Regions from separate parts of the Fundidesulfovibrio magnetotacticus genome, predicted to be linked through region 1. Evidence: predicted binding sites of a transcription regulator. Region 1 holds the regulator's gene; the other holds the start of a gene.

Region 1 (10,578 bases):
AGGGCGCGAACGGACGCGAGCCCGGCCGACCCCGGCCGGGCTCGCCTTGTTCCCAGGCGGCGTTACGTTTCGAGAGAAACGGCGGAACCTCCACGGAGGCAGAGCCTGGGCTTGGCGCAACGGGCCGACGCGCGGCACACCTACGGCGACTATCTGGCCTGGAAAGACGACGAGCGTTGGGATTTCCTCCCCGGCGAGGCCCACGCCTGGACGCCCGCGCGGTCGCGGAGCCACCAGCAGGTTGTGGTGCGTCTGGCCAGCATCCTGGCCTACCCCCTTGAGGGCAGGCCTTGCGAAGTCTTTGTGGCCCCCTTCGACGTGCGCCTGCCCGAGCCGGGCGAGAGCGACGAGGCCACCAGCTCCGTGGTCCGGGTGACGGCCCTGCCAGGGGTGTCCATCGACCTCCCGCGCGTGTTTAGGGAATCGGCCTGGTCCCGGACGCAAAAAAGCCCGGAGCGGTTTCCCGCCCCGGGCCTGATCAATCCTTAAGCGTGCTTTGCGGCGGCAATCAGCCGGCGAAGACCTTCTCGAACTTGGGAACCACGTCCTTCTTGCGGCTCATCACGCCGGGCAGCCACACCGAGGCGCCGGCGGGCTTCACGCCGAAGGCCTTCTCGACAACGGCGGCGTCGTCGGTGACGATGAGCATCTCGGAGCCTTCCTTCATGATGTCGGTGAGCAGCAGGAACACCGAGTGCAGGCCCTTCTCGCTCTTCACCTTGGCGATGTCGGCCTGGAGGTCGGCCTTGTACTTGTCGAGGATGGACAGGTCCACCACTTCGAGCTGGCCGATGCCCACGGCGGTGCCGGACATGTTGAAGTCCTTGTAGTCGCGGAAGACCAGCTCGCGGATGGGGGTGCCGTCCACGGCGGACTTCACCTTGAACATCTCCATGCCCAGGGCCATCATGTCGGAGACGCCGGCGATCTTGGCCAGCTTTTCACAGGCGGCCTTGTCGGCGGGGGTGCAGGTGGGGGACTTGTACATCACGGTGTCCGAAAGGATGGCGCACAGCATGATGCCGGCCATGGCCTTGGGGATCTCGATGCCGTAGAAGTCGTACATGCTGGCGATCACGGTGCAGGTGCAGCCCACGGGCCAGACCCACATTTCCAGCGGGTTGGGGGTGGTCACGTCGCCCAGCTTGTGGTGGTCAACGACGCCCAGGATCTCGCCCTTGGCGAGGTTTTCCAGGCTCTGGGCCAGGTCGGAGTGGTCGACCAGGATGATCTGCTTGCCCGCGCCGTCGGTGACGATCTCGGGAGCCTTCACGCCGAACTTCGAAAGAACGAAATCGGTCTCGGGGTTGGTCTTGCCCTGGGCGGCGGCGACGGCTTCGATGCCGCGCTTGCTCATCAGGTCGGCCACGGCGATGGCCGAGGCGACGGAGTCGGTGTCCGGGTTTTTGTGTCCAACGACGTACGCTGCCATGATCGGATCCCTCCTGAGGTGATGTGCGAAGTTACTTTGGGGAAAATATCACAAAGGTCCGCCTTTGCCAAGACCTTCGTCCCGCGCCGTGCGAGCCTTATGGGATGATCCGGCTGAACACCGCGAGGAACGCGCCTGCCAGCACCACCGCGTAGGCCGGGCGGTGGCGCAGCGAGAGCACCGCGCCGATGCTCCCCACGGCCCACAGGTGCGGCCACGTGAGCTTGAGTTCCGACAGCTCCGGGGCCAGCAGCGGCAGCCCCAGGTGCGCCAGGGCCAGAAGCCACGCCAGGGCCAGGGTGAAGGCCGCCATGTTGATGGGGAACATCACCAGAATGGAGCGCCGGGTCATGGCGGCGGGACCGCCCGGGCGGCCCGGATTCTTCACCCAGAGCACGAAGCTGTTGAAGCCTTCGTTGCAGAAGACGCGGTGGTAGTTCTCAAGCCGCGAAAAGAGCCTTCCCAGCGGAAGGCAGGCCACGATGAGCACTGCCGCAACGGCCGGAGACGAGATGCCGTAGAGATGGAGCGCCGCGAGGCAGGCCAGAGTGGGGGCCAGGGCGTTGGGGGGAATGATGGTCCCGGCGGGGATGACGTCCAGCCAGAGCAGCTCGAAGAACAGGCTCACGCCCAGGCAGGCGGCCCAGTCGCCCGTGAAAAGGCCCCAGACGAAGCCCAGGGTGAGCGGCCTGTCCAGGAGCGGCAGATTGATCAGGAAGCGGAAGCTCGAAAAGAGGGCAAAAAAAAAGCGTTGGCCAGGATGAAGGTGATGGAGGATGCGGGCAGTTCCATGGGTTGTCCGGGGCGAAGCGCTTTCGCCATCTATGCACCAATCGGCGGGAAAAGGAAAGCGCGGCGCGTCAGCCCGGCAGGTCCACGGGATCGCTGGGGATGCAGCGGTAGTCCAGGTTCACGCCCTTGCCGCGCAGAAAGTCCAGGCAGGTTTCGTCTTCCTTGCTCAGGGCGATGTGCTGGCAGACCTGGCGCTTTCCCGGGCCGTAGTGCAGGTTGCCCAGGTTGAGCTTCCGGAAGTCCAGCCCGGCCTCGAAGGCGCGCCGGGCGTCCGGGCAGGAGGCGAAGAGCACCAGCACGTCCCTTTCCATGAGCCTGCGCGAGTCCAGATATGTTTGGACCTCGGCCACCTTCACGAAGGAGAAGTCGATGCCCAGCGGGATGGCGATGGACATGATCTGCTGGCGCAGTTCGTCCTGGGCCAGTTCGTCGTTGGCCACCACCATGTAGCGGGCGTCGGTGAAGGGCAGCCAGGATTCGATCACCTGACCGTGCACCAGGCGGTTGTCGATGCGCACCCAGAACACGCCCTACTCCCCCGCCACCTTCTTGCGCAGGATCTCGCCCGCCACCACGATGCCCTGCACCCCGGCGGTCTTGGCGTCGGCGGCCAGCTGCGAAAGGGCTTTGGTGCGCGTGGAAAGAATCTTGATGAGCATGGGCAGGTTCACCCCCGTGACCACCTCCACCAGGCGCTGCCCCATGAGGGACAACGAGAGGTTGGTGGGCGTGCCGCCGAACATGTCCGTGACGATGATCACGCCGCCGCCCGAATCCAGGGCGCGGATGTCGGCGTCGAGCTGTTTCACGGTCTCGGCCGTGTCCACGCCCACGTTCACGCTTACGCAGCGCACGTCCTGCTGGGGACCCAGGATCATTTCCGCGGCCTTGAGGAGTTTGTCGCCGTAGTCGGTGTGGGTGACGATGATCACGCCCACGGATTTGCGCGCTTCGGTCTGGTCGTTCATCTTGGTCGGATCAGCCCTTTTCGATGTGTCGATGTTCAAGCGTCATGGTGTAGCCCGCCTCGCGCAGGCTGTCAAAAACCGCCTCGGCCACGGCCACGGAGCGGTGACGGCCGCCTGTGCAGCCCACGGCCACGGTGAGCCGGTAGCGGCCTTCCTGGGCGTAGAGGGGCAGCATCTGCCGCAGGAAATCCACCAGCCGGGGCAGGAAGGCCTTGCCCTGGGGGGATTCCAGCACGTAGTCCACGATGGCCTTGTCCTGCCCGGAGAGGGGCTTGAGCCCGGCCTCGAAATAGGGGTTGGGCAGGAAGCGCAGGTCGAACACCAGGTCGGACTCGGCCGGGATGCCGTATTTGAAGCCGAAGCTCATCACGTGCACCTTCATGGCCGTGCCCTGGCCCTCCAGGAACATCCATTTTTCCTGGAGCTGGCGGCGCAGGTCGTGCACGGAGAAGCCGGTGGTGTCCATCACCAGATCGGCGGCGTCGTGCAGGGGGGCCATGCGTCGGCGCTCCTCGTCCACGGCCTCGCCCAGGCCGTAGCCCTCGGACTCGTAGGGATGGGGCCTGCGCGTGGTGGCGTAGCGGCGCATGATCTCCTGGGTGGAGGCCTCCACGAACACGATCTGGATGTGGCTACCCGAAGCGCGTATCTCGCCCAGGGCGGTTTCCCAGCTGTCGTCCAGGTCCGTGGCGCCCAGTCCCAGGGCCAGGCCCCGGTGGCGCACTGCCGCCTGCCCCTGGAAGAGGCTGGCCAGCTTGGGCATGAGCACGGGCGGCAGGCCGTCCACGCAGAAATAGCCCATGTCCTCGAAAACGTTGAGGGCCGTTGATTTCCCGGACCCCGACAGGCCCGTGATCACCACCACGGGCAGATGGACGCTCGCTCCCGGCATGGCATCGCTCCTTGTGAAAAGTCCCCGCCGCGTGGTCGCGCGGCGGGGACCGGCCTATCACACATCGCGTCCGTTTGCGTGACGAAGCCGCCGGCCCTCACGGGGCCCGGCAGGTTCACGCGTGGCTGGAAAGCACCTTCCAGAGAGCCTCGTGGTCGGCTGCGTCCAGGAAGGAGCGCCGGAAGCCCTCGTCCGAGAGAAGCCGCGAGATCTGCGCCAGGATGCGCAGGTGCATGCCCGCCACGTGTTCGGGCGCGAGCACCAGGAAGAAGATGCGGCAGGGCTTGTGGTCCAGGGATTCGAAATCGATCCCCGCACGGCTGCGCCCGGCCACGATGACGATCTCCTTGAGCGAATCCATCTTGCCGTGGGGAATGGCGACGCCGTCGCCGATGCCCGTGGTGCCGAGATTCTCCCGGTCCATGAGCACGCGCAGCGCCTTTGCCGGGTCCACGTCCGGGAAGGCGGCGGCCACGGGGGCCACCAGCTCCGCGAGAACGTCGGGCTTGCCCCCGGCCGCCAGGTCCTCCAGGACGAAGTCCTTGCGCAGGTATTCCCCCAGGCGCATCAGAGGGAAACCCCAGGATCGATCAGGCCGTAGTCGCCGTTCTTACGCTTGTAGAGCACGTTGACGCGCTCGGTTTCGGCGTCGAGGAACACCAGGAATTCGTAGTGCATGGCGTCGAGCTGCTCGGCGGCCTCTTCAACGCTCATGGGCTTGGGGCTGTACTTGTCGGATTCCTCGATGGCGTGGACCTTGCCCTCGGTGGTGAAGCTCACCACGCCCATGGTCACGTCGCCCTGGGTGGCCTTGCGGCGGTCCTTCATCTTCTCGCGCAGCTTGCGCAGCTGGGCGTCGAGCTTGTCCGTGATCATGTCGATGGTGGAGTACATGTCGTCGGAGCGCTCGTGGGCCGAGATGTGCATGGCGTCGGCGTCGATGACCACGTCGGCGATCTGGCGGGTCTTTTCAACGGAAAGAGTGACCACCACTTCGGCGTTGTCGGAATTGCTCATGTACTTGGAGAGCTTGTCGAAACGCTTGGCAGCATATTCCTGCAGGCCGGGAGACGGCTCGAAGTTCTTGAAATTGAAAGCGATATTCATGATGACCTCCGGGGGTGACGCCGCGTGGCGGCGGATTTGACTACAAAACGTCCTTGCGCTTCGAGGAGGACTCGATGCCCATGGCCATGCGGTACTTGGCCACAGTGCGCCGCGCGATGTTCACCTGCAGGCGCTGCTTGAGAATCTCCGCGATCTGTTCGTCGCTGGTGGGCTTTTTGGGGTCCTCGGCCGAGATGAGCTGTTTGATCACGGCCTTGACCGACTCCGAACCCACCGAGGAGCCGTCGTCGAGTTCCAGCGCCGAGTTGAAGAAGAACTTGAGCTCGTAGATGCCGTGCGGGGTGGCCACGTACTTGCTCGTGGTGATGCGGCTCACGGTGGATTCGTGCATGCCGATGTCGTCGGCCACGTCCTTCAGGATCAGGGGGCGAAGCCGCGTCACGCCGTCCTCGAAAAACTCGCGCTGAAATTTCACTATGGATTCGAGCACCTTGAACAACGTGCGCTGGCGCTGATAGAGGCTCTTCATCAGCCACTGGGCGCTGCGCATCTTGTCCTGGAGATATTCCTTTTCCTTGTTGGCGCTGGAACGGCCCATGTCCTCCATGTAGTAGGGGGAAAGCTGGAGCTTGGGCAGGCCGTCCTCGTTGAGCACGATCACGAAGTCGTCTCCGTATTTGTACACGAACGCGTCCGGGCTCACGTACACCGGGTCCGGCGAGCTGAAATGCGAGCCGGGCATGGGGTCGAGCGTCTGGATGATCTCCAGATACTCCTTGACCTCCTCCATGCTCAAGCGGAACTTTTTCGCCAGGGGCTTGTAGCGCTTCTTCTCCAGGTCTTCCAGGTGGTCGCGCACGATCTCCAGGAGCACCGGGTCCGTGTAGCCGTACACCTCCAGCTGCACCAGCAGGCACTCCTGGGGCGAACGCGCGGCCACGCCCACGGGATCGAGCCGCTGCAGCACCTGGATGACAACCTCCACCTCTTCGGGAGTGACCGCAAGCACCTGGGCGAGTTCCTCCGCGCTGGAGCGCAGATAGCCCCCGGAGTCGAGGTTGCCCACGATCTCGTCCGCGATGGCCTGCTGCCGCGCGTCCAGGGGAGAAAGGCTGATCTGCCACGCCAGGTGGCCTTCCAGCGAGGGCTTGGCCGTGAGCCTGGCCTCGAAGGACATGCCCTCCTCGGGCGTCTCGTGCTCGCGCACCGTGGCCTGGCGCGAGGTGGAAGCGAAATCGCCCAGGTAGTCGTCCCACTCGGCCGTCTTCATCAGCTCGCGCTGCATGGCCCCCTCCTCCTGGGTGGGGTCGGGGGCGTGGGAGTCCTCGGCGATGGTGGGCTCGGGCCGCTCGTCGTCGAACTGGGTCTCTTCGAGCAGCGGGTTCTCCATGAGCTCCTGCTGCACCGTCTCCACCAGCTCCAGACGGGAAAGCTGCAACAGCTTGATGGCCTGCTGCAACTGGGGCGTCATCACCAGCTGCTGCGAAAGCTTGAGTTGCTGCCTGAGCTCAAGTGCCATCGTGCTGTCGTCTCCTTGTGGATTGGACCGGGCGGCTAGCAAGAAGAATGCCGGACGCCCGCCTAGCCCGGTGGTTATGCACCAAAACCGAACCGGAAGCAAGACTTGACGGCTTTTTCCGTGAAGCGCCAAGGACGGCGGGGGCGGACGAACGGGCAGTCCGGGGAGAACCTTCCGGCGCGCAAAGGGCTTCGCCCTCCGCACTCCCGGGTGGCTTCGCGGGTTTCACCGGGTTCTGCGCGGCCGGACAGGCGGCCATCGCCGCATTTCGCCCGACGTATCGGCTACAGGGCGATGTCGCGCCAGAGGGCTTCGCGTTTTCCCTGGGCGGTGAGCAGCAGGCGCACGGCGTCGCGCACCGCGCCGTGCCCTCCGGGCAGGCGGGAGACCCAGGCGGCCAGGCGCAGGATTTCGGGCTGGGCGTCGGCGGGGGCCATGGGCAGCCCGGCCCGTCGCATGGGCGCGGCGTCGAGCCAGTCGTCGCCCATGTAGGCCAGGTGCGGGAAGTCGAGGCCGCGCTCGGAGAGGATGCGTTCCAGGACGGGGAGCTTGCGCAGGTGGCCGCCGTGGAAGGCCGTGACGCCAAGCTGCCGGAGCCGCTCCTCGGCCTGATGGTTGGGCAGCCCGCTCAGGGCGGCCACTTCGATGCCCGCGCGCTCCAGGAGCTTCAGGCCCATGCCGTCGGGGATGGAGAAGCACTTGAGGGACTGCCCTTGCTCGTCCAGCCAGAGGCGGTTGTCGGTGAGCACGCCGTCCACGTCGAGCACGAGCAGGCGCACGTCGCGGGCCAGGGCCAGGGCGCGGCGGCTGAGGCCGGGGCGCGCGGGGCGTTTGAAGGGTCGCATGAGGGGGGAGAGGAAGGCCCCGTCGGCCGGAGAAGGCCGACGGGGCGCAGGTTTTATTACGATTCCCGCTGGGTCTTGGCGGCCCGGATGAATTCCCGGAAGAGCGGGTGGGGCTTCATGGGGCTGGACTTGAATTCCGGGTGGAACTGGCAGCCCAGGAACCAGGGGTGCCCGGGCAGCTCCACGATTTCCACGAGGGATTCGTCGGGAGAGAGCCCGGAGAAGACCATGCCCTTCTCGGCCATGCGGGCGTGGTAGGCCTTGTTGAACTCGTAGCGGTGGCGGTGGCGCTCGTCGATCTGGGCCTTGCCGTAGGCCTCCATGGCCTTGGTGTCGGGCTGAACCACGCAGGGGTAGGCGCCCAGGCGCATGGTGCCGCCCATTTCGGAGTCCATGTCGCGCTTTTCGATCTTCTTGGTGCGGAAGTCGTACCATTCGCGCATGAGGTAGATCACGGGATCGGGGCTCAGGCGGTTGAATTCCTCGGAGTTGGCCTCGGTGAGCCCCAGGACGTTGCGGGCGAACTCGATGCAGGCCAGCTGCATGCCCAGGCAGATGCCGAAGAAGGGGATCTTGTTCTCGCGGGCGTGGCGGATGGCGGCGATCTTGCCCTCCACGCCGCGCGAGCCGAAGCCGCCGGGGACGAGGATGCCGTCGAGTCCGGCCAGGCGCTGGGCCACGTTGGCCGAAGTGACCTCCTCGGAGTTCACGTAGAGCAGGTTCACGTGCACGCCGTTGGCCACGCCGCCGTGGATGAGGGCCTCGTGGAGGCTCTTGTAGGCCTCCTTGAGGTCCACGTATTTGCCCACGATGCCGATGGAGACCTCGCCCTGGGGGTTGGCCAGCTTGTGGGTGAGGTCCTTCCAGGCGGCGAGTTCCGCGTTCTTGGCGGGCAGGCGCAGGAGGATGGCGATCTTCTGGTCCACGCCCTCGGCGTAAAGCTTGAGGGGCAGCTGGTAGATGTTGTTCACGTCCACGGCGGTGAACACCGCGTCGGGGTCCACGTTGCAGAACTGGGCGATCTTGTGCTTGAGCGACTGGTCGAGGTCGATCTCGGAGCGGCAGATGATGATGTCGGGCTGGATGCCGATGGAGCGCAGCTCCTTGACGCTGTGCTGGGTGGGCTTGGTCTTCAGCTCGCCCGCCACGCGGATGTAGGGGATGAGCGTCAGATGGATGTAGAGGACGTTGTCCTTGCCCAGGTCGGAGCGCAGCTGGCGGATGGCCTCCAGGAAGGGCTGGCCTTCGATGTCGCCCACGGTGCCGCCGATCTCGATGAGGGCCACGTCCTCGTCCTTGGCCACGCCGAGGATGGAGCGTTTGATCTCGTCGGTGATGTGGGGGATCACCTGGACCGTGCCGCCCAGGTAGTCTCCCCGGCGCTCCTTCTGGATGACGGTGTTGTAGATGCGCCCGGAGGTGAAATTGTTGTTCTGGGACATGGGGAGGCTCAGGTAGCGCTCGTAGTGCCCCAGGTCGAGGTCGGTCTCCGCGCCGTCGTCGGTGACGTAGACCTCTCCGTGCTGGAAGGGGTTCATGGTCCCGGGATCGACGTTGATGTAGGGATCGAGCTTCTGGATGGTCACCCTCAGGCCCCTGGCCTGAAGGAGCGCGCCTATGGAGGCGGCGGCCAGCCCCTTGCCCAGGGAGGACAACACGCCCCCCGTGACGAATAGAAACTTTGTCTTCATGCGGCCCTGCCTCCTTGGAACCGGCAAAAGTGGTAAACCCCGGCCCAGTTGACGCATTGGGCGGGGGCAAGTATCTTCCTCCGGACACGTCTAAGCGACCGGTCCGATTTTTTCAAGAAACCCCTTGGAGCTCCCAGCATGGCCCTCGTGAAAACCCTGGTGGTCACCGGCTTCGGCACCAACTGCGAGTCGGAGTCCGCGCATGCCGCGCGGTTGGCCGGTTCCGACCAGACCGACATCGTCTACTTTTCCGACATCACCGCCGGCAGGGTGGACCTGCCCGGCTACAACTTCCTCATCTTCCCAGGCGGATTTCTGGACGGCGACGACCTCGGCGCGGGCCAGGCCGGGGCCATCCGCTGGAAATTCGCGGCCACGAAGGACGGCACGCCGCTTCTGGAGCTGCTGCGCGCCTTCCTGGACAGGGGCGGGCTGGTGCTGGGCATCTGCAACGGCTTCCAGCTCCTGGTGAAGCTCGGGCTTTTGCCCGCGCTGGACAAGAAATATTTCGAGCGCCAGGTGACGCTCTCCAACAACGACTCGGGCCGCTTCGAGGACCGCTGGGTCAAGGTGCGCGTGAACAGGGCCAGCCCCTGCGTGTTCACCAAGGACATCGAGCACCTGGACCTGCCCGTGCGCCACGGCGAGGGCATGATCATCCCCCAGGACAACGCCACGCTCTCGCGCATCGTCACGGAAAACCTCATCGCCCTGCAATACGCCGACCCGGCCTCGGGCCTGCCGACCATGGAATACCCCTACAACCCCAACGGTTCGCCCATGGCCATCGCCGGACTCACGGACCCCTCCGGGCGCATCCTGGGGCTCATGCCGCACCCCGAGGCCTTCAACGACCCCACCAACCACCCGGGTTGGACCCGGGGCGAACGGCCGAGCCTCGGCATCGCGCTTCTGGAGAACGCCGTGCGCCACCTGAAAGGGAACGCGTAGACCAACCGACAGGGCCGCCGCCGTCGATCCGAAGGAGCCGCGCGCCTGCCCCCCGCGCGACGACGGGGCGGACGCCCGGGGCGCAGCCGCTTCCATGAAACCGACAACGCCCCCCTCCGCCCTCCTCTCCCAGCCGCCTCCGGGCTGGAAATCCTGGCGTCTGGTGATGACCCGGGCGCTCAGGCAGGCCTGGCGGGCGGGCCGCGGGGGCGAGGCCCCGGTGGGCGCGGTGGTGCTCGAGGCCGCCACGGGGCGCATCCTGGCCGAGGCCTGCAACGGCCCCATCGAGGCCAACGACCCCACGGCCCACGCGGAAATCCTGGCCCTGCGCGATGCGGGCCGGGCGCTGGGCAACTACCGCCTGAACGGGGCCATCCTGGCCGTGACCCTGGAGCCCTGCCTGATGTGCGTGGGGGCCAT
Region 2 (10,578 bases), on a different contig from region 1:
TCCAGGCGTCGGTGATCCCGCTCCAGCCCTTCTCCGTGGCCTCCATGCCCGAGGTCACGGCCAGGGGCACGTCCTCCGCGTAGACCGATTCCAGCCCAAGGAGCACGCGGCCCTGGTCCAGGCTGAAGGCGTCGTTCTCCGAGACCATCTCCCTGCCGTTCACGGTGATCATCCCGTCGCGCCCGGGGCGCTCGCGGCTCAGCACCCCCAGGGAGTCCAGCACCCCGGTGCGCCCGTCGGTGAGGGACACGCGCTCCCCGATGCGCTGGTTGAGCTGGGTCAACGCCAGGAACGCGCCCTGGTGGTGGAGATCCTTGCCCGGCGTCACGGTGGAGGGGATCATCGTGCCCGCCGTGGCGGCCCCGAGGGAGCGCTGGCTGCCGCCGATGGCCACGGAGGCGGAGCGGTACACGTCCTCCCAGGTGTCGCCCGGGGCCACGTTGAACGACACGGGCGTGCCGGTGAGCTTCGCCGTCAGGCCCAGGCTGGAAAGCAGGCCGCCCGCGCCGTCGGCGAGTGCGAAGTCCTTCCCGGCCGCTCCGGTCACCGTGAGGGAGCTGCCGTCGGTGGCGGCCCCCGGCGTGGTGGTGGAGGGGATGGGCCAGTAGCCCACCGAGGCCGTGACCCCGGGCTGGGAATAGGCCGTGGACGAGGCCGAGAGCGTGGGGCTTGCGGACTTGACCCAGACGGGCTGCCCGTTCAGCTCCGCGCCCACGGCCTGGAGCACGTCGCCCCAGGACCAGCCGGACCCCACGATGACCGAATGGGAGCGCGTCTCGCCGTCGTAGGCGGAGGAGAAGGTGTAGGTCCCGGCGGCCAGGGTGGTGGCGTCGGAGGGGGTGAAGGCCTTGGAGATGTAGGTGGAGGCCTGGGGGCCGATTCCGGTGGCGATGCCCAGGTCGTGGCGTCCGGTGGCCAGGGTCGTGGCGGCGCGCGGGTCCGTGGGCGTGGAGGAGAAGAAGGTGGGCAGGGCGGTGGCCTGGCCGCTCACGGAGTAGAAGGCCTCCTGGGCCGGGCCCACGGCGCGGTTGGCCGCGCGCAGTCGCAGTTGCGCGAGCAGGTCGCCGGAGCGGTCGGAGACGCGCAGGTCCTGGTCCTGGCGCAGGGGGTTCACGGAGAGGGCCAGCACGGCGCCCGTGCCGGGCATGGAGGGGGCCTGCTGGAAGGCGGCGTTCTGGTAGACCACGTCTGCCCGGGCGGCCAGGGGGGACTGGTTCACGGCGTCGCCGACCTTGCCCAGCACGTCGCCCCAGGTGTCGGCGCTAGCCACGTCCACGTTCAGGGTCTGGGTGTCCGGGCCCAGGGAGAGATCGAAGGAATAGCTTCCCGCCGCCAGGGAGGTCTGGGCGGAGGCCTCGAAGCCGCCGGAGGCGATCTTCACCAGGGGGGTGGCCTGGTCGGCGTCCCGGGTGACCCCGGCGATCTTCCCCGCCGCGTCCCCGCTGCCGGTGACCATGCGGGCCTGGGGCCAGGCGAAGGCCCCCAGGGCGGACTCGAAGGCCCTCAGGCGGGTGTCCAGGCCGCTCAGCAGGGGGTTGGCGGGCAGGGCGGCGAGGCGGCGGTCCAGGGCGTCGCCCGCGCGCGACAAGACCTCAGAGGCCGCCCAGTCGCTCTTGATCCGGGAGGTGCTCGCCAGGGTCCCCGTCTGGACCTTGGTGACGCCGCTTTCGTCCACGTCCGCCGAACTCCATGTGTTCGAGGCAGAGCCCCCTGGCCGGGGCGGTTGCCGGGGCGAGGGTCCTGTCCTTCGTCTCCAGGAGGGATCGGACGGTTTGGGCGTTTGCTTTACCCTGCCCGGCCAAGGCCAGGCAGCCCATGATGTTGCGCACCATCTGTTTGAGGAAGCCGCCGCCCCGCACCCGGAAGACGGCCTCGTGGGGCGTGGGGCCGGGGTGGCGGGTGATGGAGAAGACCTCGCGCACGGTGTCCGCCACGGGGGTGCCCGCGTTCTGGAATGCGGCGAAATCGTGGCTGCCGACGAAGGCCTGGGCCGCCTCGTCCATGGCGTCCAGGTCCAGGCTGCCCGCGTCCCAGACGAAGGGGCGGCGCTGGGGCAGGAGGAAGCCCTGCTCCAGCCAGAAGGTGTAGGCGTAGGTCTTGGCGGTGGCGTCGTAGCGGGCGTGGAACTCCCGGGAGACCTCCTCCGCGGCGAGCACGGCCATGTCCCTGGGCAGGAGGGCGTTGAGGGCGCGCCGCCAGGGGAGGTGGGCGCGCGCGGCGGGCACGTCGGCGTGGGCCACCTGATGCAGGGCGTGGACGCCCGCGTCGGTGCGCGAGGCCCCGTGGGCGCGCACGGGCCGTCCGGCCAGGCGGGCCAGGGCCTCTTCCAGGCAGGCCTGCACGCTGCGCCCGCGCCCCTCGGGCTGATACTGCCAGCCCGCGAAGTCGGTGCCCTGGTAGGCCAGGGTGCATTTCAGGCGGAGGGTAGGTTCCATGGGCCGGGCATGGAACACGCTCGGGGCGCGGGGGTCAAGCCCCCGAGGCGTCTTCGGGCGGGGCCTCCGGGGTGGCATCGGACACGAGGTCGAAGCATTCCACCGGGAAAAGAACCTCCACCCGCGCGCCCGAGCAATGCGGGATGGCGAGCTTCCCGGCGATCTGGTGCACGAGGCCCATCACGAGCTGGAAACCCAGTGATTTCTGGTTTTCGGGGTCGAAGCCGGGAGGGAACCCCGGTCCGCTGTCCTGTACGGCGAGCAGGGCCTGAGAGCCCTGGCGTTCCAGGGTGATGCGCAGGGTCCATCCCCCCCTGCCGGGGGCGGCATGCTTGAAGGCGTTGGTGATCAGCTCGTTGAGCAGCAGGCCGAAGGGCACGGCCTTGTCGATGCCAATCGACAGCGGGCAGGTTTCGATCTCCAGGCAGGCCTTCCCGACGTCTGTGTCGAAGGTTTGGGCCAGCTTGCCGGCCAGGTCGCGGATGTAGTTGGCGAGGTCCACGGCCGCGAAGTCGCTGGTGCGGTAGAGTTGTTCGTGGACCAGGGCCATGGAGTGGATGCGCCGGTCGAGGGTCTCCGCGCGTTCCAGTTCCTTGGGGTCCTCGGTGTCCGCGGCCTGGAGGTTCACGAGGCTCATGATGATCTGGAGGTTGTTCTTGACCCTATGGTGGATCTCCCGCAGGAGCATCTCCTTCTCGCACAGGGAGTGGCGGATGTCCTCCTCGGCCCGCTTGCGGCGCTGGATGTCCTCCACCACGGCGATGAAGTAGTCTGGCGCGCCCGCGTCGTCGCGGACCAGGGTCGCCGTGACCAGCGTCCAGAGGGGGACGTCGCCGGGACGCAGCCAACGGGTCTCCAGGCACAGGCTTTCCTGTCCGCTTTCGAGCAGTGTCGCCACGAGGCGCTTCCCTTCCTCCATGCAGCCGGGGTGGAGCAGGTCTCGCGGCGCGGCCTGCATCAGTTGCTCGCGGGTGCGGCCCATGATGTCGCAGAGTTTCTGATTCACCAGGAGCACGGCCCCGTCGGCGGCCACATGGGCGATGCCCACGGCAGCGTGCTCGAAGGTGTCGCGGAAGCGCTTGCGGAAGGCTCGCAGCGCCGTCTCGTGGCGGCTGCGCTCCCGGAGCAGGCCCTCCACCCTGGCCAGGAGCTCTTCGCTGGAAAAGGGCTTGGTGACGTAATCCTGCGCGCCGGACCTGAGCAGTTCCACCCTCAGGGCGTCGTCGGCCTTGGCCGTGAGCATCACCACGGGGACGTCGTCCATTTCGGGGTGGAGACGCAGCTCCCGCACGAGCCAGCTGCCGCTGGCTCCGGGCATCATCACGTCGGAGAGGATCAGGTCCGGCTTGAGGGCGAGGGCCATGTCCAGGGCCTCCCTGCCGTCCTCGGCCGCGGCGACCCGGAACCGGGGCGAGAGCGTGGACCGGATGAACATGCTCATGTCCGGGTTGTCCTCCGCCACGAGAATCAGGGGCGCGTCCGGGGAGGTCCCGGCGGACCCGGACGGCTTGTGCCCGGTGTGGACGCGTTGTTCCTCCACGACCTGGCGTGCGGGTTCCTCGTCCAGCAGTTCGGGGGCGGGGAGCATCGTCGTGCCCGGAGGCGCGGCCAGGGGCAGCGTGACCGAGAACTGGGCGCCGCCGCCGGGAGCCTCGTCCAGCGTGACGCTGCCCCCGTGCAACTGGGCGAGTTCCCGGACGATGGCCAGGCCCAGGCCGGTGCCGCCGTGGAGGCGTTGCGTCCCGCCGTCCACCTGGCGGAAACGCTCGAAGACGGCCTCGCGCAGGTCAGGGGGCACGCCCGGGCCGTTGTCGCGCACGTGCAGCACGGCGCTGCCTTCCCTTTGCTCCAGCGAAAGCTCCACCCTGCCGCCGGGCGGGGTGAACTTGAAGGCGTTGGAGAGCAGGTTGAGCACGATGCGCTGGCACTTCTGGGCATCCACCTGGGCGGGCAGCTCGTCGGGAAAGCTCAGGGAGAGAAGCGTTCCGTTGTCCTTGGCCAGGGACTCGAAGTGCGACGCCGTGAGACGGATGAGCCGGGCGAGGTCGAGCTCTGCGTAGTTGAGGACCATGCTCCCCGCTTCCAGCTTGGCCACGTCGAGCAGGTCGTCCACGTGGCGATGGAGCAGCCCGGCGTTGCGGCGGGCCATTTCCAGGTCGCGCTGGACCTGCTCCGGCAGATCGCGCCTGGCCAGGGTGTTCTCGACGGGTCCGAGGATCAGGGCCAACGGGGTGCGCAACTCGTGGCTGACGTTGGCGAAGAACTGGGTCTTGAGCTCGTCAAGTTCCCGGGTCTTTTCGTAGAGACGGGTGATTTGTTGGTTGGCCTCATGGATGCGGCTGTTGGCTTCCGTGACTTGGGCCAGGGACTTGGCGACGCGGAGGTTGGCCCTGCGCAGGCGGTCGTGGGAGAGGCTGAAGAGCACGCCCATGCACATGAACATCCCGATGGAGACGAGACCTATGGGGCTTTGCAGCAGCAGTTTAAGGTCGGGAGCGATGAAGAAGAACGTGGCGAGCGCCGTGCTCAGAAGCGTGGCCGCTAGTCCCCCGGGCAGCCCCCCCGCCCAGGAGCTGAAGAACACGGCGGGGAAGAACAGGAACCAGGCGTAGGGCTTGATGGCCGCCCAGAAGGTCCACTGCAGGGCGAACGCCAGGAGCGGGATGGCCAGGGCGAGCACGATGCGGCTAGTCGGAATCCGGGCCTTCGGGTCATCCATGGCGAGTCCTTGGGGACAGCCGACGGACACGGCTTTGGGCTGCCCTGACAACGATCCGAAGGGATCGGTCGCGGTTAGGTGAAACCAGCTTCAACTTACCATTGTGAAAGGATCGTGTGAAGCGGTTTTCGCCGCAAAGAGCTTTGGGAACAGAACGCCAGAGCGGGAGGGCCGCAGAGGTCCGGCCCCGCCCGTGCGGGCGCGGCAGTACGAGGCGATGATCTACGACGGGAAAAAGGCCCGGCCCCGCCCGCGCGTGCGCGCGGACGGGGCCGGGAGGGCGTCATTGGGGGCCGGGCCTAGGGCTTTTCGGGCAGCTCGGGGCCGGTCTGGAGCTTGGTGAGGTCTTCGGAGAGCTTGGCGGCCTTCTTGGCCGAGACGAACGTCAGGATCTCGCCGGCCTGGCGGCCCTTCATGCCCGCCAGGATTTTGACGGCGATCTGCTCGTCCAGGGTCTCCAGCACCGAGGCGGCCTGCTTGGCCTTCATGTTGGTGTACACGTCGATGAGGTGGCGCAGCTTCTCGTCCTTGAGGGACTTGGCTTCGGCCAGCATGCCCTTGAGCAGGCTCTCGAGGTTCTGCAGCTGGGTCATGCGGGTGTTCAGGTCCGATTCCAGGGACTTCAGGGCCTGTTCGCGGCGCTCCAGCTCCTCGGCGCGGGTTTTGAGCTGCTCCAGGGTGAGCACGCCTTGCGGGGGTTGGGCCGGGGTCTTCTTGTCCTGGGCGGGAGCCTGCTGGGCGGCGTGGGCCGGGGCGTCCTCCAGGATGGAGGCGCGCACGGCCGCCAGGGGGGCCTGGGCGCTAGCGGCCGGGGCTTGCCCTGGGGGCGATGCGGCGGACTGGAGCGCGGACTTGGGGGCGGGCTGGACTGGCGCGGCCGCGGTCGCCATCTGGGCCGCCATCTGGGCCGGTGGCGCGGCAACCGGGGCCTGGGCCTGCTGGCGCTGGCCCGGCGTGGAGAGCCCCATGAAGAGCAGCAGCGCGAGCTTCACGGCCGCGAGGCCGGCGGCCGCCAGCAGGACCTTAGACAACCGGGGGCTGGTAGCGAAGGGTCGCCATTTCGTCGAATTGGGCCTGCTCTTTGCGATGCTCTTCACGTTCATGGCGAACCGCCTGTGTTTCCTTGAGTTTTTCGAGAAGCTTGCGTTCCTTGGAGCGCTCCACCAGCTCGAGCCTGCGTTGATGCACGTCCTGGGCCAGCCGCGCCTCCTCCAGGCGGGAGAAGGCAAGTTCCTCCTCCAGGCGGCGGGCGTAGTTGCGTCCCAGCCAGAAGTCGGCGGCGCTCGCGCCCTCGCGGGCCATGCGCTCCAGGTGTTCGCGCAGGGAGGCGTCCAGGCGGGCCGTGGCCTCCAGGCGCTCCTGGAGGGCCTGCTGGGCCTTGGCCAGGGCCAGCTTGGCCTGGTCTTCCAGCTGTTCGCGGTAGTCGAGCACCTGGGCGAGGGTGAAACGGAAGGGTCTGGTCATGGCCCTGGGACGTTAGCAACATCCAGGCCACGAGGGAGCGGCGGTGCGCGGGGGGCCGGGGGCGCGCCGTGTCCGGCCGCCGTCCGGCCCGGCGCAGCCCGGCGTCCGGGCGTCGCCCGTCGGCGCGGCGGGCAGCCCCGTACGGAGGGCCGGAGCGTCGGGATTACGGCGCTACTTCAGGCGCGTCTCGCCCTCGGAGAGTTCGCGCAGGCGCTCGAAGTCCTCGATGGTGATGTTGCGCCCGCGCATGGTGATGTATCCCTGGTCCTCCAGGCGGGCCAGGGCGCGGGAGAGCGCCTCGCGCGTGGCCCCCAGGAACCCGGCCAGGTGGCCCTTGCTCATGTCCAGATCGAAGGCTGGGGAGTCCTTGCCCTCGGACTGGTGCAGCAGGTAGGCCGCCAGACGGGCGGGCACCTCGCGCAGGGTGAGCTGGCCGATCATGGTGGCCATCTGGCGCAGGCGCTGGGAGAGGGCCGCCAGCATGGCCATGGCGAAGCCCGCGTCGCGCTCCATGAGCCGGGTGAGCACGCTCTTTTCCAGGTAGAGCACCGAACTGGGCTGGATGGCCATGGCGTTGGCCGGGAAACGCGTGCCCTGGAACATGGGCACCTCGGCGAAGGGCTCGCCCGGCCCCAGCACGTGGAGGATCTGCTCCTTGCCCTCGGACGAGGACTTGTAGATCTTCACCTGTCCCGAGAGCAGCACGTAGAGGCCCTTGGCCTCCGCGCCCTCGAAAAACACCACCTGCCCCTTGTCCAGCCGGAGCACGGCGGAGTTGTTTTCGAGCGTGGCGAGCTGCGCCGGGGAAAGACCGGAAAACAGCGGCGCCTTGGCCAGGATCGACAGGGTGGAAGGGGATTTTTTCTCCATGGGGCGTGGGTGTACCCGCATTTTGACGCAAATCAAACCCCGCGTGACCGTTGGCGTGTAGGAATGCCTCCGACGACGTGGAGGTACCGATGCGACGCGCGCTCCTGACGCTCCTGGCGGCCCTGGGCTTCCTGCTCCCGGCGGCCCACGCCCACCGCTGGCACGGCCTGCCCGAGGCCCTGGCCTGGCTGGTCCCGGCGCTTGCCCTGTTCACCGGCAGGGAATTCGCCCGCCGCGCGGCCCAGCTGGCGCTGCTGGCCGGGAGCCTGGTGCTGGTGGACACCATGCTCCATTTCATCATGCTGCGCTCCGCCATGGGCGCGCCCTGGATGCGCCTGGCCCTGATCCTCTCTGCCTCGGCCCTGGTCCCGCTTGCGGCGGCCTGGGCCCTGGAGCGCCCCCTTTCCCCCACGGCGCGGGCCGGGCGGGAGAGCCCGGGAGACGCCGCCCCCGAAGGCCCGACAGGAGCGAGCCCGGAGGAGGAGACGGCAAGTCGCGAGGGCCGCTCCGAGGTGGCCCCGCGCGCGGTCGCGGCCTCGCCCGCCCTGGCCGGGCGCTCCCCCTGGCCGGGCCTCGCCGCCGCCGCGCTGGCCTTCGCGGGGCTGGCCGCAGTGCAGCTCAAGGCCGCGCGGCCCATGCTCCTGGCCGAGCGCTTCGTCCCTGGCGCGGGGTGGCTGGAAGCGGCGCTCCTGGCCCTCTACGCGGGCTTCGCCGCCGAGGCCCTGCTGCGCAAGGACGGCGGCCGGGCGCGCAGGCTGCTCTGGGGCGTCTTCTCCGCGGCCTTCTTCGCCCAGCTGGCCCTGGGCCTGGCCGGGTTCGACCGCTTCCTCATGAGCGGCGCGCTGCACCTGCCCGTGCCCGCGCTCATCGCGGCGGGGCCGCTCTACCGGGGCGAGGGCCTGTTCATGCTCGCGCTCTTCGCCGGGGCGGTGCTTCTTGTGGGGCCGGGCTGGTGCAGCCACCTGTGCTACATCGGGGCCTGGGACAGCGCCTGCTCCCAGGCGCTCAAGCGCCCCGCCGAGGCCCCCCGGCGCATGCGCGCGGCGCGCGCGGTCCTGGCCGCCCTGGCGCTGGGCGGAGCCTGGGCGATGGGACGCGCGGGCGTTCCGGCCTGGACGGCCGGAGCCCTGGCCGCCGGGTTCGGCCTGGCGGGGGTGGGGGTGATGCTCTTCGTCTCGCGCCGCCTGGGCGTGATGGCCCACTGCGCAGGCTGGTGCCCCATGGGTCTGGCGGCCGGACTCCTGGGCAGGCTTTCGCCCTGGCGTCTGGCCGTGGCCGAGGGCTGCACGGGCTGCGGGCGCTGCGCCCGGGCCTGCCGCTACGACGCCCTGCGCCCGGAAGACCTGGCCCGGCGCGCGCCGGGCGTCTCCTGTTCGCTGTGCCGGGACTGCCTGGAGCGCTGCCCGCACGGGGTGCTCTCGCTCACGTTCCTGGGCCGGTCGCGTCCGTGGACGGAGCCCGCCTACGCGGCCCTGGCCGGGGCGCTCATGGCCGTGTTCCTGGGCGTGGCCCGGCTCTAGCGGCCCGTGGACAACTCCCCGGCGGCCGCTAACGGGACTTCTTCACAGGCGGCACGCCCGCCTCGCAGGGCGTGCCGGTCTGGCAGAAGCCGCAGCTGTTCACGGGGAAGCCCAGCTGGTCCGAGGCCACCCACGGGGCCGTGACGCCCCGGATGTAGGCCTTGCATTTGCCCTTGTCGTGCCCGGCTTCGCTGATGGCCCCGGCCGGGCAGCGCTTCATGCAGGCCCGGCAGGGCACGCCCCGGGCGCGCAGGCACCACTCGTCGTGGCGCTCGTAGGGCCGGGGCGTGGGCGCGAACGCCGCGCGCGCCACCACGGAGCCCACCCGCACGGCCTTGCCCGCCCGGGTGATCAGCCCGTCGGAGAGCCCGAAGCACCCCAGGCCGCAGACGTGGGCCGCATGGCGCTCCGACCACGTGGACGCAAAGCCGAAGCGCTCCGACACGGCCCGCCCCCACTGGGGCAGCAGCGCCGGGGCGCAGGCCCGCACGCCGCGCGCGGCCAGAAGCTCCACCACGTGGCGGCGCAGGGCCTCGTTGACCTGCTCCCCGTAATGCCGGGCCTTGCTCCACTGGGCGCTGGGCAGCTCGCGGGCCTTGCGATGCGCCTGACGGGTGTCTCGGGTCTGGGGGAGGACCCAGGCGATCACGGAGAGTTCTTCGTCCTCGGCCGGGTCGTCCGGGAAGGCCCAGGCGTGAGCCTGGGCCGGTGACCAGTAGAAGTCCTCCCCGATGTCGGCGCGGATGCGCGCGAAGAGAGGGTCCGCGCCCGAGGCGCAGCCCAGCAGGGGCGCGTCGAAGGCGGGCAGGGACGAACCGGGTTCCAGGGCGTTGTGGGCGCGGTCGTCCATCCAGGCGGCCATGGCGCGTGCGAGTTCTTCCACGGGGTGCTCCCTGCTTGGGCGGTTTGCGCCCAGGATGACCGCGCCCGGGCGCGGGGTCAAGGCCCGCGCCGCGCTGCCTCCGGGGCCATTTCCCATCGGGCGCGAATGTGGTAGCCCCCTCCCATGACGGTGAGCCTTTCCCCACACGAACGCCTGGAGCGCGTGCGCGAGCGCATCGCGGCGGCCTGCGCCCGGGCCGGGCGCGACCCCGCGTCGGTCACCCTGGTGGCCGTCTCCAAGACCCATCCGGCCCAGGCCGTGGGGGCCCTGGCCCGGGCCGGGCAGACGCTCTTCGGCGAGTCCTACGTGCAGGAGGCCCTGCCCAAGATGGACGCCCTGTCCCCCCTGGGCCTGAGCTGGCACTTCATCGGCAAGCTTCAGAAGAACAAGGTGAAATACGTCGCCGGGCGCTTCGAGTTGATCCATTCCGTTGACTCCCTTGAGCTGGCCCGCGTATTGCATGAAAAATCGTCGGCGCTGGGCGTGCGCCAGGGGGTGCTCGTGCAGGCCAACCTGGCCTGCGAGGCGGCCAAATCCGGCTGCCGCCCGGAGGACGTGGAGTCCCTGGCCGAGGCCTTCGAGGAGCTGCCGGGCCTGGAACTGCGCGGGCTGATGCTCATGCCCCCCTGGAACGAGGACCCCGAGGCCAACCGGGGCCTGTTCGCCCGGGCGCGAGGGCTGCGGGAG

The links. The regulator sigma-54, encoded in region 1, starts transcription at its own class of promoters, with help from an activator protein. The targets are predictions, from matches to a motif close to CTGGCACGGNNNNTGCTT.
Region 2: the regulator sigma-54 is predicted to act here: its motif matches at 6,632-6,649, upstream of fliJ (flagellar export protein FliJ).

Annotation. Positions count from the first base shown of each region.
Region 1 is NZ_BLTE01000014.1:117,235-127,812, reverse strand. It holds gene NNJEOMEG_RS15060 (PDDEXK family nuclease) at 112-489, shown strand; gene NNJEOMEG_RS15055 (manganese-dependent inorganic pyrophosphatase) at 509-1,432, opposite strand; gene NNJEOMEG_RS15050 (PTS sugar transporter subunit IIC) at 1,530-2,210, opposite strand; gene NNJEOMEG_RS15045 (PTS sugar transporter subunit IIB) at 2,293-2,751, opposite strand; gene NNJEOMEG_RS15040 (PTS sugar transporter subunit IIA) at 2,755-3,192, opposite strand; gene rapZ (RNase adapter RapZ) at 3,203-4,084, opposite strand; gene NNJEOMEG_RS15030 (PTS sugar transporter subunit IIA) at 4,200-4,652, opposite strand; gene hpf (ribosome hibernation-promoting factor, HPF/YfiA family) at 4,652-5,191, opposite strand; gene rpoN (RNA polymerase factor sigma-54) at 5,232-6,671, opposite strand; gene NNJEOMEG_RS15015 (KdsC family phosphatase) at 6,956-7,516, opposite strand; gene pyrG (CTP synthase) at 7,573-9,207, opposite strand; gene NNJEOMEG_RS15005 (phosphoribosylformylglycinamidine synthase subunit PurQ) at 9,346-10,158, shown strand; gene tadA (tRNA adenosine(34) deaminase TadA) at 10,253-10,578, shown strand, end outside.
Region 2 is NZ_BLTE01000006.1:162,621-173,198, reverse strand. It holds gene NNJEOMEG_RS08460 (hypothetical protein) at 1-1,675, opposite strand, end outside; gene truA (tRNA pseudouridine(38-40) synthase TruA) at 1,593-2,435, opposite strand; gene NNJEOMEG_RS08450 (ATP-binding protein) at 2,470-5,154, opposite strand; gene NNJEOMEG_RS08445 (MotE family protein) at 5,454-6,185, opposite strand; gene fliJ (flagellar export protein FliJ) at 6,178-6,618, opposite strand; gene NNJEOMEG_RS08435 (Crp/Fnr family transcriptional regulator) at 6,790-7,488, opposite strand; gene NNJEOMEG_RS08430 (4Fe-4S binding protein) at 7,578-9,008, shown strand; gene NNJEOMEG_RS08425 (4Fe-4S ferredoxin) at 9,037-9,891, opposite strand; gene NNJEOMEG_RS08420 (YggS family pyridoxal phosphate-dependent enzyme) at 10,015-10,578, shown strand, end outside.